DNA from 2 places in the Sinorhizobium arboris LMG 14919 genome. Region 1 is predicted to be linked to the other one. Evidence: riboswitches for the same ligand, from Rfam matches in the RefSeq annotation. Region 1 holds a riboswitch; the other holds the start of a gene.
The links. Region 1 has a riboswitch for S-adenosylmethionine ahead of metA (homoserine O-acetyltransferase MetA). Riboswitches for the same ligand answer to the same signal wherever they lie in the genome.
Positions count from the first base shown of each region.

Region 2: linked by a shared signal. The riboswitch ahead of SINAR_RS0112220 (O-succinylhomoserine sulfhydrylase) and the one ahead of metA (homoserine O-acetyltransferase MetA) in region 1 are both predicted to bind S-adenosylmethionine.

Region 1 is NZ_ATYB01000014.1:3,066,090-3,080,520, reverse strand. It holds gene SINAR_RS0126155 (shikimate dehydrogenase family protein) at 1-297, opposite strand, end outside; gene eda (bifunctional 4-hydroxy-2-oxoglutarate aldolase/2-dehydro-3-deoxy-phosphogluconate aldolase) at 294-947, opposite strand; gene SINAR_RS0126145 (glucose-6-phosphate isomerase) at 978-1,601, opposite strand; gene SINAR_RS0126140 (sugar ABC transporter substrate-binding protein) at 1,802-2,782, shown strand; gene SINAR_RS01000000133895 (sugar ABC transporter ATP-binding protein) at 2,884-4,410, shown strand; gene SINAR_RS0126130 (ABC transporter permease) at 4,407-5,390, shown strand; gene SINAR_RS0126125 (xylulokinase) at 5,451-6,953, shown strand; gene SINAR_RS01000000133890 (HAD family hydrolase) at 6,950-7,633, shown strand; gene SINAR_RS0126115 (SDR family NAD(P)-dependent oxidoreductase) at 7,635-8,408, shown strand; gene SINAR_RS0126110 (glycerol dehydrogenase) at 8,399-9,490, shown strand; gene SINAR_RS0126105 (SDR family NAD(P)-dependent oxidoreductase) at 9,505-10,251, shown strand; gene SINAR_RS0126100 (aldose epimerase family protein) at 10,370-11,386, opposite strand; gene metA (homoserine O-acetyltransferase MetA) at 11,468-12,457, opposite strand; SAM riboswitch at 12,453-12,530, opposite strand; gene SINAR_RS0126090 (RidA family protein) at 12,701-13,081, opposite strand; gene leuD (3-isopropylmalate dehydratase small subunit) at 13,090-13,695, opposite strand; gene SINAR_RS0126075 (hypothetical protein) at 13,842-14,093, opposite strand; gene SINAR_RS0126070 (HpcH/HpaI aldolase/citrate lyase family protein) at 14,200-14,431, shown strand, end outside.
Region 2 is NZ_ATYB01000014.1:224,645-239,075, forward strand. It holds gene pstC (phosphate ABC transporter permease subunit PstC) at 1-1,062, shown strand, start outside; gene pstA (phosphate ABC transporter permease PstA) at 1,059-2,381, shown strand; gene pstB (phosphate ABC transporter ATP-binding protein PstB) at 2,395-3,210, shown strand; gene phoU (phosphate signaling complex protein PhoU) at 3,296-4,009, shown strand; gene phoB (phosphate regulon transcriptional regulator PhoB) at 4,121-4,804, shown strand; gene SINAR_RS0112190 (GcrA family cell cycle regulator) at 5,022-5,543, opposite strand; gene SINAR_RS0112195 (aspartate aminotransferase family protein) at 5,955-7,154, shown strand; gene argF (ornithine carbamoyltransferase) at 7,229-8,140, shown strand; gene SINAR_RS0112205 (Hsp33 family molecular chaperone) at 8,598-9,590, shown strand; gene apaG (Co2+/Mg2+ efflux facilitator ApaG/CorD) at 9,606-9,998, opposite strand; gene SINAR_RS0112215 (CDP-alcohol phosphatidyltransferase family protein) at 10,284-10,901, shown strand; gene SINAR_RS0112220 (O-succinylhomoserine sulfhydrylase) at 10,956-12,140, opposite strand; SAM riboswitch at 12,183-12,261, opposite strand; gene SINAR_RS0112225 (2'-deoxycytidine 5'-triphosphate deaminase) at 12,337-13,434, shown strand; tRNA gene SINAR_RS0112230 (tRNA-Gly) at 13,484-13,558, shown strand; gene SINAR_RS0112235 (transporter substrate-binding domain-containing protein) at 13,588-14,421, shown strand.

The DNA.
Region 1 (14,431 bases):
CATCAGCTCCGCATGCGGGTCGATGACATCGAAGAGATCCCTGCAGGCGGCAAAGAGGTCGATCTTGTGCGTCGTCACCAGCGCGCCCATGGAAAGGGGGTCGTCGCGGATGAATTCGACGGCCGCGCGGTAGGCGGCCGGATTGTCGTGAAGCTTGAAGTCGATTCCGGTGATGACCGCGTCCTTCAGGCCGAGATATTCCGCCCATGCCGGGAAGACCTTCATGATCGAGCTTTTGCCCGTCGTCACGCCGATGAAATACAGCGTCGGCCGCGTAGCTGGCTGATAGTGGGTCACGCGCGCTTCTCCAGGGCTTCACGGGCCGCCTTCACGGCGGCCGCTGCGTTGCGGGAAATGTCGGGGAAGCGGCCTTCCCGGATATCGTCGGTCTTGGCGATCCAGGTGCCGCCGACCGCGACCACCTGCCTGATTGCCAGCCATTCGCCGATCGTTGCTTCAGTGACGCCGCCGGTCGGAATGAAGCGGACGCCAAGGTGCGCGAAGGGTGCGGCAATGCCGGAAAGCGCTCTCGGGCCACCCGCCACGCCTGCCGGGAAGAACTTTGCCAGCCGGACGCCTCGCGCCGTCGCGAGCGTCAGGTCCGTCGGCGTCATGACGCCCGGGCAGAATGGCAGGGCCGCAGCCTTGGCCGCATCGACGACCTCGGGGTCGTATCCGGGCGCAAGCGCGAAACGGGCGCCGCATGCGATCGCCTGATCGAGGCTCTGCCTGTCAAGGATCGTGCCCGCGCCGATGCAGAGATCCGGCCGGGCGTCGCGGATCGCCGCCAAGACATCAGCGGCGGCGTCCGTACGAAAGGTTATCTCGGCAACCGGCAGCCCGCCCTCCAGAAGGGCGTCGGCGAGCGGCACCGCGTCGGAAACGCGTTCGATCGCAACCACGGGCACTACGCCGAGACGGGCAATAAGATCGATCGGGTTTTTCATGGGGGCTTGCTCCTTCAATCTGTCCGTTGCTCAGGCATATCGTTTCATCAGGCTCGCGACGGCCTCGCCGCTGCGTGCGCGGTATTCGCCGTTCTCGACGAGCTGCCAGCCGCCCCTTGCATCGCTCACGACGCGATGACGCATGCCGTTGGATGCTTCGATGATCCCGTAATCCTGGCCGCTGTCGGAGGGATAGGCGAAGACCATGACGAGATCGTCGTCGCCGACATTGATGGAACGATGGATCCAATAGGGCGGAACGTAGCAGATCGTCTGTGGGCCGATCTCGACGATGCGCGTCTCACCCTCGGGCGATTCGAGCTGCATCAGGCCCTTGCCCGCCTGGCCGTAGTATATTTCCGGCCGGTCCGCCTTTGCGTGAATATGGCCCCGCGTCAGGAAGAATTCCCGGCCGACCAGGCCGGGGCTCATCCGGGTCACGCCGTAGATCAGATCGCCGGCGTGATCGCCCGGGCGGAAATCCTCTACCTCGTAGACAACCGGATTGCCGAGCCGACGGATGAGGTCCGCATATGCCGTTGCGTCTTCGTAAAGTCCTTCGAGATCGCTGAGCCGCTTTTCATAGCGTCCCGTATTTCCGCTCATCGCGCCGCTCATTGCGTCGACTACGCTCGTGACCGGTTCTCTCAACATTTCAACCTCCAGATTGCGTAGTAAAAGTACATAAATGAACAGAATGATACCCGCAAGGGCAAAAATTCGCACGATAAGCGCCCAGAAAAGCCGCGGGTGGGCCAAAAAATCATGTTGACGATGAAAAGATATGTAACTACGCTACATTTCGGCCAAGAAGAGAGGCTCGCGATCAATCGCGTCCACCCGGAGGAGAACTCATGACCCGCACATCAAAGACCGCGCTCAAGATTGCATTGGCTGCTGCCGCATCGCTGCTGGCGATCAGCGCCGCCGAGGCTGCCGAGTGCAGGATCGGCATTTCGATGAAAACGCTCGACGCTCCCTACTTCGCCGCGCAGGAAGTTTCCGCCAAGAAACATGCCGAAGAGCTCGGATGCGAGGTGATCTCAGCCGACGCTCAAAACGACCTCAACAAGCAGATTGCCGACATCGAAGACATGGTCGCCCAGGGGATCGGCGCGCTGATTGTCAATCCGCGTGACAGCAAAGGCATGGTTCCGGCGGTGAACGCCGCGACGGCCGCCGGCGTGAAGGTCTTCGTCATCGACTCCACCCTGGATCCGACGGCAAACTTCGTGACGCTGGTGCAGTCTTCCAATAGCCGCAACGGCATGCTCGTCGGACAGTGGCTGGCCGACCAGACGAAAGGCAAGGACCTGAAGATTGCGCTGCTTTCCGGCGACAAGGGCAATGAAGTGGGGCAAGAGCGCCGCCTGGGCGTGCTGGCGGGCCTCCTCGAGGGGCAACTGCGCAACGAAGGCCGGGCGCGCTTCGAAGTGGTGGGCCAGGGCTGGGGGCTCTGGGGTCACGAAGGTGGCCTCAAAGCGATGGAAGACCTGCTGGTCGCCAATCCGGACATCAATGTCGTGCTCGGCGAGAACGACTCGATGGTCCTCGGCGCCCGCAAGGCGCTGGAACAGGCGGGCCGCGTCGAGGACGTGCTGCTCCTGGCCGCTGCCGACGGACAGAAGGAAGCGCTGCAGATGATCAGGGAGGGCACCTACGGCGCCACTGGCCTCAACGATCCGGCGCTCGTCGCCTCGACGGCCGTAGACCTCGCCAAGAAGGCGCTCGACGGAGAGCTGCCCGCGGACCTTTCGAAGGTCACCTACACGACGCCCACGGCGATCACGAAGCAAAACGTCGATCAGTACTACAAGGCCGACGCCGTCTTCTGATGCACTGATCCTCCCCGCCGGCGGGTTCTTCGCGGCTCGCCGGCCGCCATCCGTCGGGACGGTTCCAGGACCTGCCAGGCGTGAAAGAGGCATTTTTCACCATGGAAAATCTCGTAGAACTCTCCGGCATCCGCAAATCCTTCGGCGGCGTCCATGCGCTGCAGGGCGTGGACTTCGCGCTTCGAGCAGGCGAGGTTCACGCGCTTCTCGGCGAGAACGGCGCGGGCAAGTCGACCCTCATGCGGGTGCTCGGCGGCGAATACCGCGCCGAGGCCGGAACGGTAAAGGTCGCGGGCGAGGAGCCGCATTTCCGATCGCCTTCCGACGCCATATCGAAGGGTATCGCGATCATCCACCAGGAGATGGCGCTTGCGACGGACCTGACCGTGGCCGAAAACATCTTCCTATCTGAAATTCCTTCCGTCATTTCCTGGCGCGGTCTCAACAGTCGGGCTCGTGAACTGATCGACAGCCTCGGCTTTTCCATCCACCCGGGTGCGGCCGTGGGCGATCTCTCCGTTGCCCATCAGCAGGTGGTCGAGATCGCCAAGGCGCTGTCCCGCAACGCCCGCGTCATGGTCTTCGACGAGCCGACGGCGGTGCTGTCGGTGCAGGATGCAGAGCGCCTGCTCGGCATCATCAGGGCGCTGCGCGAACGCGGCGTCGGCGTGATCTATATATCCCATCGTCTCGACGAAGTGTTCCGCATCGCCGACCGCATCACGGTCATGAAGGACGGCGCGTCGGTCGCGACCGTCGAGCGCTCCGCAGTCGAGATCGACGATGTCATCCGCATGATGGTCGGCAGATCGCTCAAGGCGCTTTTCGGCGAGGATGTCGAACGGCTGCCCGGTGACGAGGTGCTGCGCGTCGAAAACCTCTCGGACGGCGACCGCATCGGGAACGTGTCGCTGCGGCTGTGCGCCGGCGAGATCATCGGCCTCGGCGGCCTCGTCGGCGCGGGCCGTACGGAATTCGTCCGACTGGTCTTCGGGGCCGAACGGGCGCAGTCCGGCCGCATCTTCGTGCACGGCAAGGAGAAGTCCATCCGCAAGCCCGGCGACGGGGTCAAGGCCGGCATCGGCCTCGTGCCTGAAAACCGCAAGGAGCAGGGGCTCGTTCTTGATTTCCCGATAAGAGTCAACGCCACCATGGCGAAACTCGGCCCCCTCGTGAATCGCTTCGGCTTCGTGCGCCGTGCACGGGAAAGGACGGCGGTGGAGAATCTGGCAAAGCGCCTGCGCCTCAAAGCCGGCAGCCTCGACGATCCTGCGTCCAGCCTCTCGGGCGGAAACCAGCAGAAGGTCGTGCTCGCCAAGTGGTTCCACGCCGATGGCGACATCCTGATCTTCGACGAGCCGACCCGCGGCGTCGATGTCGGCGCCAAGACCGAGATTTACTCGCTGATCAAGGCACTCGCCGCCGAGGGGCGGGCGATTCTCGTCATCTCTTCCGAACATCTCGAACTCTTCGGACTTTGCGACCGCATCCTCGTCATGCGCGAGGGCCAGATCACCGGCGAGCTCGGCCCGGACGACTATACCGAGGAAAAACTCCTGAAGCTGGCGATGGTGAGCCCTGTCGCCCCGCCCGAAAACAGGCCCGAAAAGAGGGTTGTGAACCGATGAGCAGCACCATGTCAGACTTGGCTGAAACTACTCGCCCGTCAATCAATCTCAGCCAAACCCTGCAGCGTTACGGCACGATTGCGATCCTGGTCGCGCTCGTCATCGTGGCAACCTCCATGTCCGATGTATTCCTGACCGAGCGGAACATTCTGAATGTGCTGCGCCAGATCTCCGGCACGAGCCTGATGGCGATCGGGATGCTTTTCGTCATCCTGACCCGCGGCATCGACCTTTCGGTGGGCTCCGTAGCAGCACTCGGCAGCGTGCTTTCGGCAATCGTCGTCCAGAAGTACGGGACCGGTCCTTCGCTGACCGTTACCCTCCTGGCGGGCGCCGCCTGCGGGCTGGGTTCCGGGGTGCTCGTCGCCTTTCTCAAGCTGCCGCCTTTCGTAACGACGCTTGCGATGATGACGGTCGCGCGCGGGTTTTCGCTGATCATTTCCGCCGGCCAGCCGATCGTGATGGGCGACAGCGGCGCGGCGATCACCGCTTTCGGTTCGGGCGCGATCGCCGGCATTCCCTATCCGGTGATCCTGATGGCAGTCGTGTTCCTCATTGCCGGCACCGTGCTGATGTTCACGCGTTACGGCCGTCTCGTGAAGGCGATCGGCTCGAATGTCGAGGCGGTCCGGCTCTCGGGCATTCCGGTCGCATGGTACACCATGTCGGTCTATGTCATCTCCGGCGCGCTTGCCGCGGCCGCCGGGATCGTGTCCGCGAGCCGTACCGGCGTCGGTTCGGCCAATATCGGCGTTGGCGCGGAACTCGATGCGATCGCCGCGGTCGTCATCGGCGGCGCGAGCCTGATGGGCGGACGCGGTGGCGCTTTCAACACCTTCATCGGCGTCATCGTGCTCGGCATCATCGCCAACATGATGAATCTTGCCCGCGTGCCCGGTTATCATCAGCAGGTCTTCATGGGTTGTATCATCATCGGCGCCATGCTCCTTCAATACGCATCCAACTGGCTGCGCCGGTAGGAAGCAGACACCTTGCCCGGAGAGGACGGGGCGGCGGAGGAGGCGGAATTGGCTGCATTGATATCCGAAGACTTGTTTTTGACGATCGACGTCGGCACGGGCAGCGTTCGCGCCGCTCTTGTCGACCGGCACGGCCAGGTGATTGCCATCGCGGCGCGGGAGCACGAGCAGATCGTGCCTCAGTTCGGTTGGTCCGAACAGCGGCCGGCCGATTGGTGGACCGGCGTCGCCGCCTCGATCCGCGACGTGCTTTCCGGCGAGCCGGATGCCAGACGGCGTATTGCCGCCGTTTCGGCTTGCTGGCAGATGCACGGAACGGTTCTGGTCGACGACAAGGGCGGCCTCGCGCGCGAGACTGCGCCGCTGTGGAACGACAAGCGCACCATCGCTCACGTTGCGGCCTTCGAGAAGCGTCACCGGCCATCGACCTATCTCGCCGACAGCGCAAATCCGGCAACACCCGCCTGGCCCGGCTTCAAGCTGCAATGGCTTCGCGACGAAGATCCCGAAGCCTGGCGCCGAACGGCAGCCGTTGTCATGCCCAAGGACTGGATCAATCTGAAACTCACCGGTGAGATCGCCATCGACCGCACCGATGGCGGCGCGAGCTTCCTGATGGACCCGCGGACCGGGCAATGGTCCGAACGGATGACCGGTCTGCTTGGTCTGGACAGGGCGAAGCTCGCGCCGCTGCGCAACCCGATAGAGATCCTGGGGCATGTGACTGCCGAAGCGGCCCGCGAGACCGGTCTTCGCGAAGGCACGCCCGTGCTTGTCGGCGGCGGCGACTATCCCGTTGCGCTTCTCGGCTCAGGTGTCTACCGCCCCGGGATCGGCTCGGAAGTGATGGGCACCTCCGCGATCATTACCGCAATTGCCGAAAAGCCGCTGCTCGACGCGCAGGTCTCGAATGTCGGTACGGTTGAGGGCAACTGGGGCGCCTTCATGCTGCTCGAATCCGGCGGGGACGCCATGCGCTGGGCGCGGCGTGCCTTCCATGAGAAGCAGGCCGGCTATGAAGAGATCGTCGCCAAGGCGGCCGAGGCGCCGGCCGGCGCCGACCGACTCTTTTTCATGCCCTATCTCGCCGGCGAGCGGCTTGGCCACCACCGCAATGCCCGCGCCCAGTTCTTCGGTATCGGAGCGACGCACGGGCTCGCGCATATGCATCGTGCGGTGCTCGAAGGCGTGGCCTTCGCGGTCAAGCGGCACATCGACATTCTCGACCGGATCTCCGGAGCGCCGATGGAGCGCGTCATCGCATCCGGCGGCGGCGCCAGGACGAAACTCTGGCTGAAAATCAAGGCGAGCGTCTACGGCATTCCAATCCTGGTCCCGGCCGAGGCCGAATGCGGCATCGTCGGTTGCGCCGCAATGGCGGCGACGGCGACCGGCCTCTTTCCGCGGGTCGAGGACGCCGCGGAATCCTACGTCCGCTACAGTGAGGAAATCACGCCGGATCCTCGATGGACGGAGACCTACCGGCCGATGCAGGCCTTTTTCGAGAAACTCTATCTTCACAGCCAATCGCTCTATGACGATCTCGACCGGTTGCCATCATGAACCGCAGGGCCGTTCTCTTCGATATGGACGGAACGCTGGTCGACAGCGAGCTGCTGCATTTGGAAACGATGGCGGCGGCAGTCGAGAGCTTCGGCTATATGCTGCCCGAAGGCTTTGGCGACCGCATAACCGGAATGGCGATCGGCGACTGCCACGCATTGCTCGCCGAGAAAATCGGCTTCGCGCCGGCTGCCGCCGACCTGGTCCAACGGAAATATGCCGCCTATGTGGAGCGCGCCGGCGGTCTCAAGATGCGGGCTGGCGCCAGGCAGGCATTGTCGTTCGTCCGGACTTCGGGAGCGGCGATCGCCATCGTGTCGAATTCGGACCGCATGCTTGTCGACGCAAACCTCTCCGCCGTCGGACTTCAGTCCCCTGGACTGGTCAGCGTGACGCGCAACGATGTCCGTCATGGCAAGCCGAACCCCGAACCCTATCTTCGCGCCGCCTGGCTGCTCGGCGTCGAGCCATCCGATTGTATCGTCGTGGAGGACAGCGCGCCCGGGGCACATGCCGGACTTGCCGCAGGCATGACGGTCATCGGCTGGCCGGAGCCGCATCGCGCCGACATCGTCTTTCCCGCCGGAACGATCATCGCGGAGCCGCACGACCTCATCGCGATGCTCCGGCCGCGTCTCTCCCATTCCTCTGAAACCTCTACCCTTCCAAGGATCGCCTGACATGTATCTCGACAAATTCAAGCTCTCCGGCAAGGTCGCCGTCGTCACGGGTGCCGCTCGGGGCATCGGCCTTTCGACCGCCGAGGCGCTCGCCGAAGCCGGCGCCACCGTCGTCCTTACCGACATGAGTCCCGATCTGCTTGCTGCCGCGAGGGAAGGGCTGAGGGGCAAGGGCTATGCGGTGGATAGCGAGGTACTCGACGTGACCGACGTGAAGGCGGTGCAGGCCGTGCACGACGCGATCGTCGCACGCCACCTCCGCGTCGACATTCTGGTCAACAATGCCGGCATCGCGATCTCCAACCACCCGGCCGAGACCATGGCGGACGAGGTCTGGAACAAGGTGATCGACGTCAACCTCAACGGCGTCTTCTGGTGCTGCCGCGCCTTTGGGAGCACGATGCTGAAGCAGGGGACGGGGTCGATCGTCAATATCGGTTCGATGTCCGGCTTCATCGCCAATCGGCCGCAAGAACAGGCGAACTACAACGCGTCCAAGGCAGCCGTGCATCATCTCACAAGGTCGCTGGCAGCCGAGTGGGGTGCGCGGGGCGTGCGCGTCAACTGCGTCGCGCCGACCTATATCGACACGGAAATGAACAAATATGTCTATGAGGACGAGGAGATGTACCGCCATTGGGTCGGCGGAACACCGATGAACCGGCTCGGCCGCACGGACGAAGTCGCCTCCGTCGTCCTCTTCCTGGCAAGCGATGCCGCAAGCCTTATGACCGGCTCGATCGTGCTCGCCGATGGGGGCTATGTATGCTGGTAAAGCCGGTGCAGCCGGGTGTTGCCCGAGGTGCGCGGTTCCCCGGACGCTATATCCAGGGTGTCGGCACGACCGCCCGGCTCGGCAAGGAGGCGAGGGGCTTCGGCGAAAAGGCCATCGTCCTTCTCGACAACGGCGTTTTCGACCTGCTGAAGGCTGATGTCGAAGCATCTTTCGCAACTGGTCCGAAGGTGGAGATCCTCCGCCATGGCGGTGAATGTTGCGAGCGCGCGATCGCGGCCCTGGCGGCGGAGGCGCAGTCCGCGGGCGCGTCTGTGATCGTCGGCGCGGGCGGAGGCAAGGCGCTAGACACCGCCAAGGCGGCAAGCCGCGATGCCGGACTTCCGGTTATCGTCTTCCCGACGATCGCGGCATCGGACGCGCCCTGCAGTGCGCTTGCCGTCGTCTACAACGAGGACGGTACGGTTGCCTACGACACATTCCTGCCGAGCAATCCGGATCTTGTGCTGGTGGATACCGCATTGATCGCCCGCGCACCGGCCCGGTTCCTCGCCGCCGGCATCGGCGATGCACTTGCGACATGGTACGAGGCCGAATCCTGCCGCCGAAGCGGCGCGCACAACTGTATGAAGATGCCGGGCGTGCCGCTCGCCTACGAAATCGCGCGTTTCTGCCGAGACACGATCTTCGAGTTCGGTCCGGCCGCACTTGACGAATGCGATGCGAAAACGGTCGGGCTCGCGCTGGAACGCGTCGTGGAGGCGAATATTCTCCTCTCGGGCATCGGCTTCGAGTCGGGCGGCGTCGCGGCCGCGCATGCCATTCACCATGGGCTCTGCGAGCTTGCCGACGTGCACCACCATTTGCACGGCGAGAAGGTCGCGATCGGTGTGCTTGCGGGACTCAAGCTCAACGGCATGGATGACGAATACGAGCGCGTCCGGCAGTTCTGTCTCGCCGTGCGCCTGCCGACGACGCTCGCCGGTATCGGCATTGCCGAAGCGACACCCGAAAAGCTTGCAGTCGTGGCGAAGCGCGCCTGCCGGGCGGGCGAGATCATTCACAACGAGCCGATCGCCGTGACCGAGGAAATGGTCGTCAGGGCGCTCGAAGCGCTCGTATGATCGCGGAGGGGAGTATGAAGGAAGTGGACGCGTTCAGGGCCGGGCTTTTCTCCGGCAAGACGGTGTTGGTTTCTGGCGGCACGAGCGGCATCGGCCTGGCGCTGGCCAAGGGTTTCGCGCAAGCCGGTGCGAGCGTCATTGCGACGGGCAGCTCGGAAAAACGCCTCGGGGCGGCAAAGGCGGAGAATGGTAGCGGACTCGATTTCCGGCGTCTCGACGTGCGCGACAAGGCCGCGGTCGCGGCTCTCTTTGCCGGGCTCGGGCGGCTCGACGTGCTCGTCAATTGCCAGGGGATTGCCCGGCCGGATGCGGAATGGGATGAAGAGACCTTCATGGACGTGATGGACATCAATCTCTCCAGCGCCATGCGGCTTTCGCGCGAAGGCTTCTCGCTCCTGAAGGAGACGCGGGGCAGCATCGTCAATGTCGCATCCATGCTGAGCTATCTCGCCGACGAGTCGGTGCCGGCCTACACGGCGAGCAAGACGGGCATCGTCGGCCTGACGCGGGCCCTCGCACACAAATATGGCCGCGAGGGCGTGCGCGTGAATGCCGTCGCGCCGGGCTATCACCGCACCGACATGACGAAGCCTCTGTGGTCGGAGCCGGAAAGCGAAAGCAGGATCAGCGGTCGCTCGGCGCTGAAACGCTGGGGGACGACGGAAGACCTCGTCGGGCCGGTTCTCTTCCTTTCGTCGCCCGCCGCCGAATTCGTCACTGGTATCACGCTGCCGGTGGATGGCGGCTATCACGTTGGATAGGTCAGAGCCCAGTTTGGTCTCAGAGCATTTCCAGGAACAGTGCGTAGGGGTTTTCCGTGCGGAGGTGCGTAGTTCGATGCTTTAAACGCTCTGGTGACGAGATCCCGCCTCCACCGCCTCAGCTCTTCATGAACACGTAATCGGTCTCCTGCCGGAGCGTTTCGCCGGGTCTCAGCACCGCCTTCGGGAAACCTTGGTGATTCACCGCATCGGGCCAGATCTGCGTTTCGAGGCAAAGGCCGGCGAAGGGGCCGTAGCGCCGGCCTTCGAGGCCGGGAACCGGTACGTCGAGCTTTTCTCCGGTATAGAGCTGGATGCCGGGCTCCGTCGTCAGCACTTCCAGCGAGATGCCGGAATTGATGCTGCGTACGAGCGCCACGGAGCGCTTCCGCATTCGTTCCGGCGAGAGGCAGAAATTGTGGTCGTAGGCTATCCCGTCGCCGTCGAGCTGCCGTCTCAGCGAGGTCATTTCGCGCAGATCGAAGGCGGTGCCGGCGACGGGGCGGATCTCGCCCGTCGGAATCTGCCGCTCGTCGGTCGGCAGGTAATGGTCTGCGGCGATCATGATGTCGTGACCGAATGCGTTCGGGCTGCCATCGAGGTTGAAATAGCTGTGCTGGCAGACATTGGCGAGAGTCGGCGCGTCGGTTTGCGTTTCGTAGACGACGTTGAACGTGCCGCCCGGTTTCAGCGTATAGGTGCAGGTGATCGTGCAATTGCCCGGATAGCCGGCGCGGCCGTCCGGATCGGTGATCTCGAGCGTTACGCTGTCTTCGGCCAGCCTGAGGATCGACCAGTTGCGCTTGCCGACATTGTCGCTGCCGCCGTGGAGATGCGTGGCGCCCTTCTCGTTGAGCTCGAGTTGATAGGCCTTGCCTTCGAGCGCGAAGCGGCCGCCGCCGATGCGGTTGGCGTTGCGGCCGGGGGTGGCGCCGAAATAGGAGGAATGGGCCGGATAGCTTTCGAAATCCTCGAAGCCGAGCACGAGCGGGGCTGCATGTCCTTCGAGCCGCAGATCCTGGATGACCGAGCCCCAGGTGATCACCGAGGCCGTCAGCCCGCCGCCCTTAAGCGTCATGCGGTGTACGGGCTCGCCGGAGGGCAGGTGGCCGAAGATTTCCGTGTCTGTTCCCATGCATCTCCCCATTTTCCGCGAGTCGGCGCCAACCTGCTGCATTTCCGGCGGTGCGGCAACCGGAAAGTCATGCTTTTTACTTCAACGCTCTCCGATCTTCGCCAACTCGTAGGGCGTCGTCTGGTAGATCTCGTTGATCCAGTTGCCGAAGAAGAGGTGTGCATGGCTGCGCCAGCGGTTCTGCGGCGGAAGCGCTGAATCGTTGTGCGGGAAATAGTCGTGCGGCAGCTTGATCGGCACGCCGGCATCGACATCGCGGAAATATTCCTCGGACAGGGACGTCGAATCATATTCGACGTGATTGAACATGTAGAGCCGATTGCCCTTCTTTTCATGCACGAGGCAGACGCCCATCTCCTTCGACTCCATCAGGATCTCGAGGCCCGGCACCCGGTCGATGTCGGAGCGGCGCACTTCGGTCCAGCGCGACACGGGCACAGCGAAATCGTCGGAAAAGCCGTTCAGATAAACCGAGGAGGGTTTGAGGTTCTGGTGGCGGTAGACGCCGAAGGCCTTCTCCTTCAGCGGATACTTCGGAACTCCGTGGAAATGGTAGATCGCTGCCATCGCGCCCCAGCAGACGTTCAGCGTCGAATGGACGTTGGTCGCCGTCCAGTCGAAGATGCGCTGCAACTCCTTCCAGTAGGTGACCTCTTCATATTCGAGCGTCTCGACCGGCGCGCCGGTGATGATGAAGCCGTCGAACTTGCGGGCCTCCACGTCGTCGAAGGTCTCGTAAAAGGCGAGCAGATGCTCTTCGGGCGTGTTCTTCGGCCGGTGGCCGTTGACCCGGACCAGCGTCAATTCGACCTGAAGCGGCGTGGCGCCGATCAGCCGCGCCATCTGGATTTCGGTCTTGATCTTGTTGGGCATGAGGTTCAAGAGTCCGATCTGCAGCGGCCGGATATCCTGGCGGATCGCCGCGGTCTCGGTCATCAGCCGCACACCCTCGTGAACGAGGGTTTCGAAAGCGGGCAGCGTATCGGGTATCTTGATGGGCATGGGTGTCCACTCGATCGAATACAAAAAAACCGGCGGCGAATTGATCGCGACCGGTCCTCGGAAATCTATTGTTCCCTCGGCCCTTTAGCGACTTCTTTAACGTGGCTGCAAGCCGGCCGGCCAAATCACCACGGATGGTTTGATAGCGCGAGGCAGGTATCGCGGTCAATGAAAAAGGATTCGACGGCCTCGAGCGGCCTCTCTCATCCCGCTGCCGCGACCTTCTCCCCGCAAGCGGCGCGAAGGGACGAGGGCGCTCTTCCAGTTCCCGCACGCCGCTTGCGGGGAGTGGACTGGGGTAGCGTCTCTGCCTTACCCCCGAAACGCCGTGACCTCGATCTCGATCAGCATTTCCGGGCGGATGAGATCGCAAACGATCATCGTCGCGGCCGGGCGGATGTCGCCGAATGTCTCGCCGAAGATCGGGAAGACGCGATCGGCAAGGCTCGCATCGGTGACGTAGTAGTGGTTGCGCACCACGTCCGACAGCGAGAAACCGGCTTCCTTCAAGGCGTTTTCGATCGTCTTCAGGCAGTTGCGCGCCTGTTCCTCCACCGTTTCCGGCATGGTCATGGTGGCGTAGTCGTAGCCGGTCGTGCCGGAAACGAAGCACCAGTCGCCCTTCGCGACGGCGCGGGAATAGCCTGCCGTCTTTTCGAAGGGCGAACCCGACGAGATGAGCTTGCGCGTCATGCCGTAGCTCAGGCCCAGGGGCGCGAAGCGGCCGCCGCCTTCTCGAAATTGTCGATGGAGCGTCCCTTTTCGAGCGTGAGGCCGATATCGTCGAGGCCGTTCAGCAGGCAATGACGTTTGAAGGCATCGACCTCGAACTTGATCGAGCCGCCGTCCGGGCCGGTGATTTCCTGCGCTTCGAGATCGACCGTGAGAATGGCGTTGGAGCCGCGGCTGGCGTCATCCATCAGCTTGTCGAGGTCTTCCTGGCTGACGACGATGGGCAGAATGCCGTTCTTGAAACAGTTGTTGTAGAAGATGTCGGCGAACGAGCTCGAGATGACGCAGCGGATGCCGAAATCGAGAAGCGCCCAGGGTGCATGTTCGCGCGAGGAGCCGCAGCCGAAATTGTCTCCGGCGACGAGAATCTTGGCATTCTGATAGGCAGGCTTGTTGAGGACGAAGTCCGGATTGGGAGTGCCGTCCTCGTTGTAGCGCGCCTCGGCGAAGAGGCCCGTGCCAAGGCCGGTGCGCTTGATCGTCTTCAGGTAATCCTTCGGAATGATCATGTCCGTGTCGATGTTGACGACGGGCAGGGGAGCGGCAACGCCGGTGAGCTTGACGAACTTGTCCATGACTTGGCCTTCGATTTCAGCGGAAATGTCGATAAGCGTTTAGATCAGTTTTGCGCCGAAATGAAGGAGAATCTGCTTTCAGGGAGCGGGATGGGCGCGGAAAACCGCTTCACGCTCGTTCTCATCCCGCTTCCGGCAATCCGATTCTAAAGATCTATGATCGTCCCGCGCCCGTCGTTCCATATCCGCATTTCGCGCTGATTGCTTGTCGGATTCGAACGTGGGTGCGCTTGAGCATGCACAGGCCGTCCGTTGAGCTTGGCGGCGATGGCGCTGCCGACGGCAACAATGGCGGCGATCCCGGCGAGCGCCAGGGCGAGCGAGGCGGTGAACACGAAGGCCACGAGCGTGATGGTGATGGCAGCGGCCGTGAAGAGAACAGAGCGGATGCTTTGCATGATTGTCACCTTTCTGATCGGCATGTGGGTGTTGGCGATGCGGCTTGCAAGAGGGTTCGCTCGTCTCGTCTTGCGCAAAGGTTGAAAGGCAGGCACAACGAACGGCATGACAGGGAACAGCACCAGAGCAATCGACCATCATCCCGTGCGGCTGCGCCGCTCGGTGCTCTCGGTTCCGGCCGACAATCAGCGTGCGCTCGCCAAGGTCTGCGCTCTGGCGGCGGACGCCGTCATCTTCGACCTCGAGGACGCGGTCTTGCCGGACCGCAAGGCTGGAGCACGCGATGCGCTCGTCCGGCATCTTGCCCGGAACCGGCCGCAGGGCGAAACGGTCATCC
Region 2 (14,431 bases), 2.8 Mb from region 1:
GTCCAGTCCGCCCAGCAGTTCAATTCGATGCGGCAATACAGCCGCTGGCTGATGGGCGCCGTGGTGCTGATCGCTTCCGTTGCCGGCGGGCTGCATGCGATCCGCAACATCGACGTCCGTTTCCGTGCCCGCAACCGGGTAGAGCGCGTCATGCTCGGCTCGCTCGTCGTCGCCTCTTCCATAGCCATTCTGACGACAGTCGGCATCGTCGCCTCGATGCTTTCGGAGGCGGGTCGCTTCTTCACCATGGTATCGCCGGTCGAGTTCTTCTTCGGCACGGTCTGGGACCCGCGCTTCGCGGCCGCCGGAAGCGGAGGCGCTTCCGGTCAGTTCGGCCTGCTGCCGCTGCTTGCAGGTACGTTGTATATCGCCTTCGTGGCGATGCTCTTCGCCGTGCCGATCGGACTTTTCGCCGCCATCTACATGGCCGAATATGCAAGCCCGCGGCTGCGGTCTCTTGCGAAACCTCTCCTCGAAGTGCTCGCCGGCATCCCGACCATCGTCTACGGCTTCTTCGCGCTGGTCACCGTGGGCCCGTTCCTGCGCGACATCTCCGCGCAACTGAACGGCCTCGTCACCGGAAACTACCAGAACTTCATTCAGGCCCAGAGCGTCATCACCGCCGGCATCGTCATGGGCATCATGCTCATTCCGTTCGTCTCGTCATTGTCCGACGACATCATCACCCAGGTGCCCCGGGCGCTGCGTGACGGTTCGCTCGGCCTCGGGGCGACGCGTTCGGAGACGGTGAAGAAGGTGATCCTGCCTGCCGCGCTTCCCGGCATCGTCGGTGCGCTGCTTCTGACGGCGTCGCGCGCGGTGGGCGAGACGATGATTGTCGTGCTCGCTGCCGGTGTTGCCGCGCGCATGCAATTGAACCCCCTTGAGCCGATGACCACCGTGACGGTCAAGATCGTGAATCAGCTGACGGGCGATCTCGAGTTCACCTCGCCGCAGACGCTGGTCGCCTTCGCACTCGGCATCACGCTCTTTGTTATCACGCTCGGCCTCAACGTTTACGCGCTCTACATCGTGCGCAAATATCGGGAACAATACGAATGACCGAATTTGCCTCCCCGACGGCAAGGGTCTCCACCCGCCCCGCCGCAAGCCGCCGCGATATCGGCATCAAGCGCCGCTATGCCGCGGAGCGCCGTTTCCGTGCCTTCGGAATCGGTGCCATCGCCATCGGTCTTTTCTTTCTTGCGGTTCTCCTCTGGAGCGTCGTTTCGAAGGGCTACACCGCCTTCCAGCAGACGACGATCACGCTGCCGATCGAGTTCTCCGAGAAGGTGATCGATCCGAAAAACGAACGGGCGACCGATCCGAAGCAGCTCTACACCGCCAATTATCCGCTGCTCGTGCGCGAAGCTCTGGTAAAGCAGCTCGGCATCGATCCGACGAAGCGGCCGCTGGTGAAACAGGCGAGCGATATGGTCTCCGCCAGCGCCCGGACGCAACTGCGTGACATCGTCGTCGCCGATCAGTCGGTCATCGGCAGGACGATCCCCGTCACGCTGCTTGCCGATGCGAACATCGACTCCGCCTTCAAGGGCCAGATCGACCTTTCGGTCGACGAATCCAAACGCAAGGTGAAGGACGAGCAGGTCGCGTGGATGAATCAGCTTGCCGAGGCCGGCGTGCTCAAGAAGAGCTTCAACACCGGTATCTTCACCTTCGGCGCATCGAGCCGACCTGAAGCGTCGGGTGTCGGCGTCGCCCTTCTCGGTTCGTTCTATATGATGCTGATCGTCCTCGTGCTGTCGTTGCCGATCGGCGTTGCCGCCTCCATCTATCTTGAGGAATTCGCACCGAAAAACCGGCTCACGGATCTGATCGAGGTGAACATCAACAACCTGGCGGCCGTACCGTCCATCGTCTACGGTCTCCTCGGGCTTGCCGTTTTCGTCAATTTTGCGGGCATGCCGCGCTCGGCGGCGCTCGTCGGCGGGTTCGTGCTGACGCTGATGACCCTTCCGACGATCATCATTGCTACGCGGGCGGCCTTGAAGGCGGTGCCTCCGTCGATCCGCTCCGCCGCGCTCGGCCTTGGCGCATCGAAGATGCAGACCATCTTCCATCACGTGCTGCCGCTTGCCATGCCCGGCATCCTGACCGGCACGATCATCGGCCTCGCCCATGCGCTGGGCGAGACGGCGCCGCTGCTTCTGATCGGCATGGTCGCCTTCGTGGTCGACTTTCCGGGGTCGCCCCTCGAGCCGTCCACGGCGCTGCCGGTACAAATCTACATGTGGGCCAACGAGGCCGAGCGTGCCTTCGTTGAGCGTACCTCGGGAGCGATCATCATTCTCTTGATCTTTCTCATCGTCATGAATCTCGGGGCAATTCTCTTGCGGCGTCGCTTTGAGCGCCGCTGGTAGTGGGGTAAGGACTATGAACATCATGTCGGAAGCTGCAGTCGAAGAGGCTCTTGACCAGAAAATGAACACGGTGCCTTACAAGATGATCGGCAAGGATGTGTCGGTCTACTACGGCGAGAAGCGCGCGCTTTTCGACGTGAACCTCAACATCCGCGAGAATACGGTCACGGCGTTGATCGGTCCCTCCGGTTGCGGCAAATCGACGTTCCTGCGCACTTTGAACCGGATGAACGACACGATCGAGAACTGCCGCGTGACCGGCAGGATCACGCTGGACGAAGACGACATCTACGATCCGTCGATCGACGTGGTGGAACTGCGTGCCCGCGTCGGCATGGTGTTCCAGAAACCCAATCCGTTTCCGAAATCGATCTACGACAACGTCTCCTACGGTCCGCGCATCCATGGTCTGGCACGCACCAAGGCCGAACTGGACGAGGTCGTGGAAACCAGCCTGCAGAAGGCCGGACTCTGGAACGAAGTGAAGGATCGGCTGCAGGAGCCGGGCACCGGCCTTTCCGGCGGCCAGCAGCAGCGCCTCTGCATCGCCCGCGCCGTCGCGGTCAGCCCTGAGGTCATCCTGATGGACGAACCCTGCTCGGCACTCGACCCCATTGCGACCGCGAAGGTCGAGGAACTCATCCACGAATTGCGGGCAAATTTCACGATCGTGATCGTCACCCACTCGATGCAGCAGGCGGCGCGTGTTTCGCAGCGCACGGCCATGTTCCATCTCGGCAATCTCGTCGAGGAGAACGATACCGACAAAATGTTCACCAACCCGGACGATCAGCGCACCCAGGACTACATCATGGGCCGCTTCGGCTGATGGCGGAGGGGCGCGCTTTTCCGCCCCTCCCGGTTTAAGATCGACCGAGCCCGTTCAGAACAGCGCGTGTCCCGAGGAAACGAATATGTCTCACGCACACATCATGTCCGCCTTCGACGAAGAGTTGAAATATCTGACGCGACGCATCTCCGAGATGGGGGGGCTTGCCGAGCAGATGGTTGCGGACTCCGTCCGCGCTCTCGTCAATTCCGATCTTGCCCTGGCCCAGAAGGTGATCTCCGATGACGCGATTCTGGACGACGCGGAGCGCCAGATTGGCGAGAAGGCGATCGTCACCATTGCCAAACGCCAGCCTATGGCGTCGGATCTCCGCGAGATCATGGGTTCGATCCGTATCGCGGCCGACCTGGAGCGCGTGGGCGACCTCGGCAAGAACACGGCAAAGCGCGTGATCGCCGTTGCGGGGTCCGGCATCCCGCGCAAGCTCGCGCGCGGCCTCGAACACCTGGCCGAGCTCGCGCTCGTTCAGTTGAAGGAGGTCCTGGACGTTTACGCCTCGCGCTCACCTGAAAAGGCGAACAGCATTCGCGAGCGCGATGAAGAGATCGACGCGATCTACACTTCGCTGTTCCGGGAATTGCTGACCTATATGATGGAAGACCCGCGCAACATCACGCCGTGCACGCATCTTCTCTTCTGCGCCAAGAACATCGAGCGTATCGGCGATCACGCGACCAACATCGCGGAAACGATCTACTACATGGCGACAGGCGCCCAACCGCAGGGCGAACGGCCGAAGGACGACATGACGTCGACATTGGGTTCCGTGACGGACTGAAATCGCACGGCATCCGGTGCCTACGCAGAATTTTGTTCCGGCCGCCCTGGCGCGGCCTATACCAGGCGCGGCGGCATGACGGTCGTCGTGCGTAGGAAGGAGTCCTACTGAATGTTGCCGAAGATTGCCGTAGTCGAAGACGAGGAAGCCCTGAGCGTTCTCCTGCGCTACAATCTCGAGGCGGAAGGCTTCGAGGTGGATACGATCCTTCGCGGCGACGAGGCGGAAATCCGCCTGCAGGAGCGCCTGCCCGATCTTCTCATTCTCGATTGGATGCTGCCCGGAGTTTCCGGCATCGAGCTCTGCCGCAGGTTGCGCCAGCGGCCGGAAACGGAACGGTTGCCGATCATCATGCTGACGGCGCGCGGCGAGGAAAGCGAACGGGTGCGGGGCCTTGCCACCGGCGCCGACGATTACGTGGTCAAGCCCTTCTCGACGCCGGAACTGATGGCGAGGGTCAAGGCGATGCTCCGGCGAGCGAAGCCGGAGGTCCTGTCGACGCTCCTGCGCTGCGGCGACATCGAGCTCGACCGGGAGACGCACCGGGTCCATCGCCGCAGCCGTGAAGTGCGCCTGGGCCCTACGGAGTTCCGGCTTCTGGAATTCCTCATGTCCTCACCGGGACGCGTCTTTTCCCGTTCGCAACTTCTGGACGGCGTCTGGGGACATGACATCTATGTCGACGAACGGACCGTGGACGTCCATGTCGGACGTCTGCGCAAGGCGCTGAACTTCTCCAACATGCCGGACGTCATCCGGACGGTGCGCGGCGCGGGCTATTCGCTGGAAAGCTGAGGACTGTGCGTCCAATGTCGCCCGTGCCGGCTTGCGACATGGCAAGAAAAAGGGGCCCTTCCGGCCCCATTTTGTTCGTTGTCGAGTGCGCCTGGGAGCGGTCCACTGCTTCATTGAAGCGGCGAAACGCTCTGATGCATTGAACTAAACTGCGCACTTCGCACGGAAACCGTTACGTTCATGATTTCAGGTCGACCAGACCTAAAATCATCGTGATCTAGCGCATGCGCCGGCGCTCGGCGGAGGGTTGGTAGGCGAGCCGGGCGTGATAGGTGCAATAGGGAGAGGCTTCCGGAGATTCGTTGCCGCAGAAGTGGAACTCTTCCTTGAGCGGATCGCCGATCGGCCACTTGCAGGTGCGTTCGGTAAGCTCGGTGAGTTCCAGCCGCCGCGACATCGGCACGACGATGTTGCTGTCGAGTTCCATTTCCTGGTCGATCGCCAGGTCGACTGCGATCTCTTCCTTGAGCGCTGTCGCGCCGGCAGTCCGGGTCACGGTGCGCGTTACCGAACGCGCGGCGTAGTTCGGTGCGCGTGGCGCGGAGGTCGCCCGTTTGGGGCGGGCAGCAGCGGTCGCATTTCCGCCGGCCTTGGCGCGACCGGGCAGGCTCAGGCGGTGAACCTTGCCGATGACCGCGTTGCGACTGACGCCGCCCAACTGCGCCGCGATCTGGCTGGCGCTCAGGCCCTCCGACCACAGCTTCTTCAGTTTCTCGACCCGCTCGTCAGTCCAGTTCATCTCTGCACTCCCCGTTCTCGGCGTTGGGATGGCGGAATCCGTCACCGCTCCCCGGGAAAAGCCCGAAGATTCAACGCGATAATACTTTTGGTGACTAGGTCCGCCGCATGCGTCTAGTAATTGAATATTAACCTACCGGCAGGGTGACTCCGTGGCAAGAGTCGCCGGAATCGCGCCGAATCGATTTCGTGGTTTTCCCCAACTTGCTGTCGGAGCGTTGCATTTTTGCAAGTCCCAAGGCGCGATTTTTTCACGGTTCGGAATCGGTATCTGCAAGCGCCTGCAAACCTTGGTTTTGTTGACATTGCGGTGCGAAATGGGAATAGTGCCTCTCGCCGCCGCGAGGCGGCATTTTTGATTTTTACCGGGCCGAAGAACCCGAGCTGCTGCCGGAATGAAGGAGAGTTCGACATGACCGCAACCACGCCGCTTTACGACACCTATCTGCGCGCGCCGTTGCGTTTCGAGCGAGGTGAAGGCGTTTGGCTGATCGCCGACGATGGCACCCGCTATCTCGACTTCGCAGCCGGTGTCGCCGTGAACTCACTCGGCCACGCTCATCCGCATCTCGTCGAAGCCCTGAAGGCGCAGGCCGACAAGGTCTGGCATTTGTCCAATCTCTACGAGATTCCGGGGCAGGAAAGCCTTGCGCGGCGGCTGACCCAGGTCACCTTCGCCGACCGTGTGTTCTTCACCAATTCGGGTGCGGAGGCGCTCGAATGCGCGATCAAGACCGCACGGCGCTATCATTTCGCCAAGGGGCACGTGGAGAAATTCCACATCATTACCTTCGAAGGCGCTTTCCATGGTCGCACGCTCGCGACGATCGCCGCCGGCGGGCAACAGAAATACATCGAAGGCTTCGGACCGAAGGCGCCGGGCTTCTATCAGGTTCCCTTCGGCGACATCGCGGCAGTCAAGAACGCGATCAATGACGAAACCGCAGCGATCCTCGTGGAGCCGATCCAGGGCGAGGGCGGTATTCGGCTGGCATCGAAGGAGTTCATGCAGGGACTGCGCGAACTCTGCGACGAGTTCGGCCTGCTTCTGATCCTCGACGAGGTCCAGTCCGGGGTCGGGCGCACCGGCAAGCTCTTCGCCCATGAATGGGCAGGTATCACGCCGGATATCATGGCGGTCGCCAAGGGCATCGGCGGCGGTTTTCCGCTCGGCGCCTGCCTTGCGACTGAAGCGGCGGCCGCCGGCATGGTGGCGGGCACGCACGGTTCGACCTATGGCGGCAACCCGCTGGCCGTGGCGGTCGGAAACGCCGTGCTCGACGTGGTTCTTGCCGAAGGCTTTCTCGATCAGGTGCGCGAGGTGGCTCTCGTCTTCCGTCAGGGGCTTGCTTCGCTGAAGGACCGTTTTCCGGATGTGATCGAGGAAATCCGCGGCGACGGGCTGATGCTCGGCATCAAGGCGAAGGTGCCCTCGGCGGACCTGTTGAAGGCAGTTCGCGCCGAGAAACTGCTCGCCGTTCCGGCCGGCGAAAACGTGTTGCGCCTGTTGCCGCCGCTGATCACCACCGCCGCCGAGGCGCGCGAAGGTCTGGCGCGGCTCGAGCGCGCCGCGGAAGCGGTGCGCGGGAAGAGCGGCAACGCCGCGGCTTGAGCGCCCGAACGCTTCGGTTCGAACCGACCCGAGCGGGATCGACAAACGGATTCTACGACAGGACAAAAGGCAGCATGACCAGACACTTCCTCGATCTCTCAGCCATGACGGCCACCGACCTCAGGACCATCATCGACGATGCCCGCGTCCGCAAGTCGGCGACCAAGGCAGGGACCGCCGAGAAGCCGCTTGCCGGCAAGATGCTTGCGATGATCTTCGAGAAACCGTCCACCCGCACGCGCGTTTCCTTCGATGTCGGCATGCGCCAGCTTGGCGGCGAGACGCTGTTTCTGTCGGGCACCGAAATGCAGCTCGGCCGAGCGGAGACGATCGGCGACACGGCGAAGGTACTGTCGCGCTACGTCGATGCGATCATGATCCGCACGACCGACCACCGCCGGCTGTTGGAGATGGCAGAGCATGCGACCGTGCCCGTCATCAACGGGCTCACCGACGATACGCATCCCTGCCAGATCATGGCCGATATTTTGACCTTCGAGGAGCACCGGGGCCCGGTCAAAGGCAAGACGATCGCCTGGACCGGCGACGGCAACAACGTGCTCCACTCGCTGATCGAAGGTTCGGCGCGTTTCGGCTACCGCATGAACATGGCCGTGCCGCTGGGCTCCGAACCGCACGACAAGTTCCTGAACTGGGCGCGCAACAACGGAGCCGAGGTCCTGCTCAGCCACGAGCCGGAGCAGGCGGTTGCCGGTGCCCACTGCGTCGTCACGGACACCTGGATTTCGATGAACCAGGAGCATCGCGCCCGCGGGCACAACGTCTTCCAGCCATATCAGGTCAACGGCGCGCTGATGAAGCACGCGGCGCCGGACGCCCTGTTCATGCATTGCCTTCCGGCGCACCGCGGGGAGGAAGTAACAGATGAGGTCATTGACGGTCCCCAATCCGTGGTCTTCGACGAGGCCGAGAACCGGCTGCACGCGCAGAAGTCGATCCTCGCCTGGTGCATGGGCGTGGTCTGAGGGGTAGAGGCGGGCAGTGCCTGGGCGTCACTTGAAATCGGCTCCATACGACACGATCTACTGCATGTTTCTTCGAATCCTAGCCGATTCAGGGACAAAGCATGCAGCAGGTCAAAGTGCTACAGCGATCTTTGCGCGTCGGACAGGATGCGCGGCGTTGTAGGGAGCGGGCGCTCCGATCTTCAAATCGGTCAGCCGCCCACGCCGGGCATCGCCCACCTGGAAACTCAAGGCGTTTCCAGGCTCGTGCCGGCGGAGAAATTCGTCCATGACGGGATCAAATGGAATGGCGGACGGTTGTACCGGTGCCCGCCGGTGCACTTGGGCGGCCGTGCCGACACGAAGGGGAAGCGAGCGGTTTCCGTGCGCATCCCGTAAAGAGTTTTTTGGAAAGGTCATGACCACAATCCCGGATTGACGCAATCCGGACGATCATGGTCGAGGCAAGGAGCAAGCGATGACAGAAACAGCGCCGGGACTTGGCGAGTTCGATTTTGCCGGTGACGATCAGGTCGTGCCCTTTCAGGTCGAGGGACTCGACGTGCGCGGCCGCGCCGTACAGCTTGGCCCGATGCTTGATGCCATTCTCGAGCGGCACAGCTATCCGCTTCCGGTAGCGCGGCTTGTCGCCGAAACCGTGGTGCTGACGGTCCTGCTCGGAACGTCGCTGAAATTCGAAGGCAAGCTGATCGTCCAGACACAGGGCGATGGGCCGGTCGACCTCGTGGTTGCGGATTTCTCGACGCCGGACCGCGTCCGCGCCTATGCCCGCTACGATGAGGACGCGCTCGCCGCTGCCGAAAAGAGCGGACGCGCTCAGCCTCACGAACTGTTGGGCAACGGCGTCCTCGCCTTCACGATCGACCAGGGCGCGCATACCCAGCGCTATCAGGGTGTCGTTGCGCTCGACGGGGCGACGCTCGAGGAGATCGCCGGCGCCTATTTCCGCCAGTCGGAGCAGATACCGACCAGAGTGCGCCTCGCCGTTGCCGAGCTTCTCGATAAGGACGAGAACGGCAAGCCGCGGCATCGCTGGCGCGCCGGCGGCATGGTCGCGCAGTTCCTGCCCGACGCCCCGGACCGGATGCGCCAGCCGGATCTGCCTGGAGGTGACGGCGACGGAGACGGCGAGGACATTTTCGACGAGGACGACCTCTGGGCGGAAGCCAAGGTGATGGTCGAGACGATCGACACCGATGAGCTGACCGATCCGACCGTCGGGACCGAGCGATTGCTGTACCGCCTCTTCCATGAGCGCGGCGTTCGCGTTTATGAACCGCAGGCCGTTTATGATCGCTGCAGCTGCTCGCGCGAGAAGATCAGGGACGTGCTGGTGGGATTGAGTGACGAGGACATCGAAGGCAGCGTCGAGGACGGCCTGATCAAGGTCACTTGCGAGTTCTGCTCGACGACCTATCGCTTCGAGGCGAGCGAGGTGCGTTCGCAGTAAGGCAAGCGCGCGGGATTAATTGAGGGTGCGGACGAGGCCCGGCGAATCGAGCGAGAAGGCGGGGATGGCGACATTGAAGGTCTCCCCGCCTTCCGCTTCCATGCTGTAATGGCCGAACATCACGCCGGACGGCGTATCCAGGGGGCAGCCGGAGGAGTACTCGTAGGTATCGCCGGGATTGAGCAGCGGCTGCTCGCCGATAACGCCGGGGCCGCTGACCTCGTCCACCTGCCCGTTCTCGTCGGTAATGTGCCAGTAGCGGGTCATCAGGCGGACCGCGACGTCGGAGTGGTTGGCTATGATGATGCGATAGCCCCAGACATAGCGGCTGTCATCGGGATCCGACTGCTCTTCCAGGTAGTACGGCTCGACCGTCACTTCGATGTCGCGTGTCAATGCGCGGTACATGTGCAACACCCTGTTCCAAATCCGTACGCGTATTCTACAGCAATATGGTTTCGTCAAGAATAACAGCAAGATTGTGCCCGTGGCATTCAAATTCATGGACTGCACGGCCTATGAAACCTATCGGGGCACCGCATCTTAGCCCCTTCCTCCCTTATTCCTGTGCTCGTCACTGGGGTTCAGCAGTGCCGCGCCTGCGGCGCGAAAGGCGTTCATCCAAAGGGCTTGGCCTGGTTGGCTTGCTGTGACAAGCACAGGAGCGAGAATTGCAGAAGAGGTCGAACGGCTATGCTCGACGGGGCACTTCGAAAACATCTGGATCCGGTTCTGGACAGGCTCGGCGCCGCACTGGCGGGCCGCGGGGTAAGCGCCGATGCCGTCACGATCCTCGGTCTTTGCCTTGGTCTTGCTGCAGCCCTGCTGGTCGGTCTCGGCGCCTATCTGCCCGCAGCGGCCCTGATCCTCGTAAGCCGGCTCTGCGACGGCCTTGACGGGGCCGTCGCCCGCGCGAGCCGGAAAACGGATTTCGGCGGTTTTCTCGACATCGTCCTCGATTTCGCCTTCTACGGCGCCGTCCCACTGGGCTTCATCGTCGCCGATCCGGCCGCAAACGGTCTTGCCGGCGGCCTTTTGCTCTTTGCCTTCTATGTCAACGGCGCGAGCTTCCTCGCTTATGCCGTGATGGCCGAGAAACGCGCCATGACGACCGAGGTGCGCGGTGCGAAGTCGCTCTACTTCACCACCGGCCTGGCAGAGGCGACCGAGACGATCGTCTTCTTCCTTCTCTCGTGCCTTTTCCCGGCGTGGTTCCCGGTACTGGCGTCGGTTTTTGCGCTCGTCTGTCTCTATACCGCGCTGTCGCGGATCGTTCTCGCAAGACTGGCATTTCCGGACGACCGGCAATAAAGCGCCCGCTGGCGAGGGCAGCGGGCGCGGCTCGGCTGCGCAGATGCGCGTCGCTCAGGCCTTCACGCCGTTCAGCGCCCTTGCGAAATCCTCGAGCAGGTCTTCGCTGTCCTCGATTCCCGCCGAGAAGCGCACGGTTCCGGCGGAGATGCCGAGTTCGGCGCGGGCTTCGTCGGTGAGGTTCTTGTGCGTCGTGGTGGCCGGATGGGTAATCAGGCTCTTGGAATCGCCGAGATTGTTGGAGATCCGGACGATTTCGAGCGCGTTCTGCAGGACGAACGCTGCTTCCTTGCCGCCCTTGAGCTCGAAGGCGACCAGCGTCGAGCCGCCGCTCATCTGCTTCGCGATAAGGTCGGCCTGCGGGTGATCCTTGCGTCCCGGATAGATGACGCGGGCGACCTGCGGCTGCTCAGCAAGGAAGTCCGCGACGCGGCGGGCATTTTCCGTCTGCTGCTTGACACGGAGCGGCAGGGTTTCGATGCCCTTCAGCAGCGTCCAGGCATTGAAGGGCGACATGGCCGGGCCGGTGTGACGGAAATAGTCGTGCAGATTCTCGTCGATCCACTCCTTATTGGAGAGAACGACGCCGCCGAGGCAGCGGCCCTGGCCGTCGATATGCTTCGTCGCGGAATAGACGACGACATGGGCACCAAGCTCCAGCGGCTTCTGGAAGAGCGGCGTGGCGAAGACGTTGTCGACCACCAGCTTGGCGCCGATCTGATCGGCGAGCCTGGCGACGCCGGCGATGTCGATCACTTCGAGAGTCGGGTTCGTCGGACTTTCGAGGAAGAAGACCTTGGTGTTCGGACGCACCGCGTCTTCCCAGTTCTTGAGATCGCGACCGTCCACCAGCGTGCACTCGACCCCGTATTTCGGCGCCAGCGTCTCCACAACCCAGCGGCAGGAGCCGAAGAGCGCACGGGCGGCGACGATGTGATCGCCGGCCTTCACCTGGCAGAGAATTGCCGCAGAAACGGCCGCCATGCCCGAAGCGGTGGCGCGCGCGTCTTCCGCCCCTTCGAGCATGCACATGCGTTTCTCGAACATGTCGTTGGTCGGGCTGCCGTAGCGTGCATAGATGAAACCGTCGGTCTCGCCCTTGAAACGGGCCTCCGCCGCTTCGGAGGTGTCGTAGACGAAGCCTTGCGTCAGAAAGATCGCTTCGGAGGTCTCGCCGTACTGGGAGCGGAGCGTTCCGCCATGGACGAGTTGAGTTGCCGGGCGCCAATTCTTGCTCATGAGACGGTCACTTTCAAAAACAAAAAACCGGTCGCGAAACGACCGGTTTGACACCCGGCCTTTTTAGCTACTTGTTTAACGTGGCTGCAAGCCGACCGGCCAAATCACCACGGGATAAAGGTCCAATACTGCCTGGCCGCGCTTGCGTCAATTCCCGGAGTTTGGTTTTGTCTGGCAACTGAACATGAGGATAGGAATGGGCCGCGACACAGGGATTTTGGCCGACCGCGCCATTGCAGCGCTGTATGCCTCGGGACGTCTGAAGAGCGAGAGGCCGCTGGATGATGACCAGATCCAGCCGGCCAGCCTCGATCTTCGCCTTGGGTCCAGGGCGTTCCGCGTCCGGGCGAGCTTCATGCCCGGCCCTTCTCATCTGGTCGCCGACAAGCTCGACCGGCTCAAGCTGCATGTCGTCGATCTGAGCGAAGGCGCCGTGCTTGAAACCGGCTGCGTCTACATCGTCCCGCTGATGGAAAGTCTCTCGCTGCCGCCGAACATGTCGGCTTCCGCAAATCCGAAGAGCTCCACCGGCCGTCTCGATATCTTCACGCGCGTGATCACCGATCGGGCGCAGGAGTTCGACAAGATCCCGGCGGGCTACAGCGGCCCGCTTTACCTTGAAATCAGCCCGCGGACCTTTCCAATCGTGGTCAGGCGCGGTTCGCGGCTTTCGCAGATACGCTTCCGCATCGGCCACTCGGTTCTTTCCGAGCAGGAATTGCTGGCTCTGCACGAAAGCGACGTGCTCGTCGCCAGTGATCGGCCAAACGTTTCGGGCGGCGGCATCGCCCTTTCCATCGACCTCAAGGGCACGGGGCCGGATGGCCTGATCGGCTATCGCGGCAAGCATCACACGTCGGTGGTCGACGTCGACAAGAAAGCCCAGCACGCCGTTTTCGACTTCTGGGAGCCGCTCTACAGCCGCGGCCGCGACGATCTCGTCCTCGATCCGGACGAGTTCTACATCCTCGTGTCCCGCGAAGCCGTGCATGTGCCGCCGCTCTACGCCGCCGAAATGACGCCCTTCGATCCCCTGGTGGGCGAGTTCCGCGTCCACTATGCTGGTTTCTTCGATCCCGGCTTCGGCCATGCATCGGCCGGGGGCAGCGGCAGCCGGGCGGTGCTCGAGGTCCGCAGCCACGAGGTGCCGTTCATTCTGGAGCACGGGCAGATCGTCGGCCGCCTCGTCTACGAGCACATGCTGGAACGTCCGGAGGGACTTTACGGCCTCGACCTCGGCTCCAATTATCAGGCGCAGGGGCTCAAGCTCTCCAAGCATTTTCGCGCCGAGTGAGCATTGTGCTTGACAGATCGCGGCTGTTGAGGAAATTTCCGGATCTGTCGCGGGTGTAGTTCAGTGGTAGAACGCCAGCTTCCCAAGCTTGATGTCGTCGGTTCGATCCCGATCACCCGCTCCACTTCCTCCTGCCATAGAGGCGCCGTGCCGCTGCGAATTTTCTGGCTATTCGTTCTGTCGGTCGTTGTCGCCGCAGGGGCGGCTTTGGCGCAGCCGAAGGACTTGCCGCGGCTCTTCGACGCCCGCGAGCGGATTGCCAAGCCGGACCTCAGCGGCCTCGCCAGGCTTCGCTTCCTGACGACCGTCGATTTCCCGCCTTTCAACTTCATCGACCAGTCGGGCAAGCTGTCGGGCTTTCATGTCGACCTCGCGCGCGAGATATGCCGCGAGCTTGAGATCGAAGCCAAGTGCCAGATCCAGGCGGTGACCTATCCGGAGCTCATGCCGGCTCTCGAGCAGGGGCAAGGGGAAGCGATCGTCGCCGGCATCGCCGTGACCTCGGAACTGAGGCAGCGTTTCGCCTTTTCCCGTGCCTTCATGCAACTGCCAGCCCGCTTCGTCATCAACACCAAGGCCGCCGGCGCGATCACCGGCCCTGCCGATCTCGGGCAAAAGCCTGTCGGCGTCGTCTCCGACACCACCCATGAGGCAATGCTGAAGGCATTTTTCCCGAAGCTCGAAGCCAAGGGCTTTCCGGACCGGGACGCGCTGCTCTCCGCGCTTCGCGAGGGCACGGTTGCGGCAGCGTTCTCCGATGGCATGCAATTGTCCTTCTGGGTTTCCGGCAGCCTCGCTGCAGGATGCTGCGCCATGCTGGAGGGTTCCTATTTCTCCCAACACTTCCTGGGTGAGGGACTGATGATCATGAACCGAAAGGCCGAGCCGGCCCTGACCCAGGCGATCGACCACGCTTTGCTGGCGCTCTCGCGCAGCGGCAGACTGGAGGAAATCTATCTTCGCTATTTCCCGAACGGAATTTACTGAGGAGAGGGGT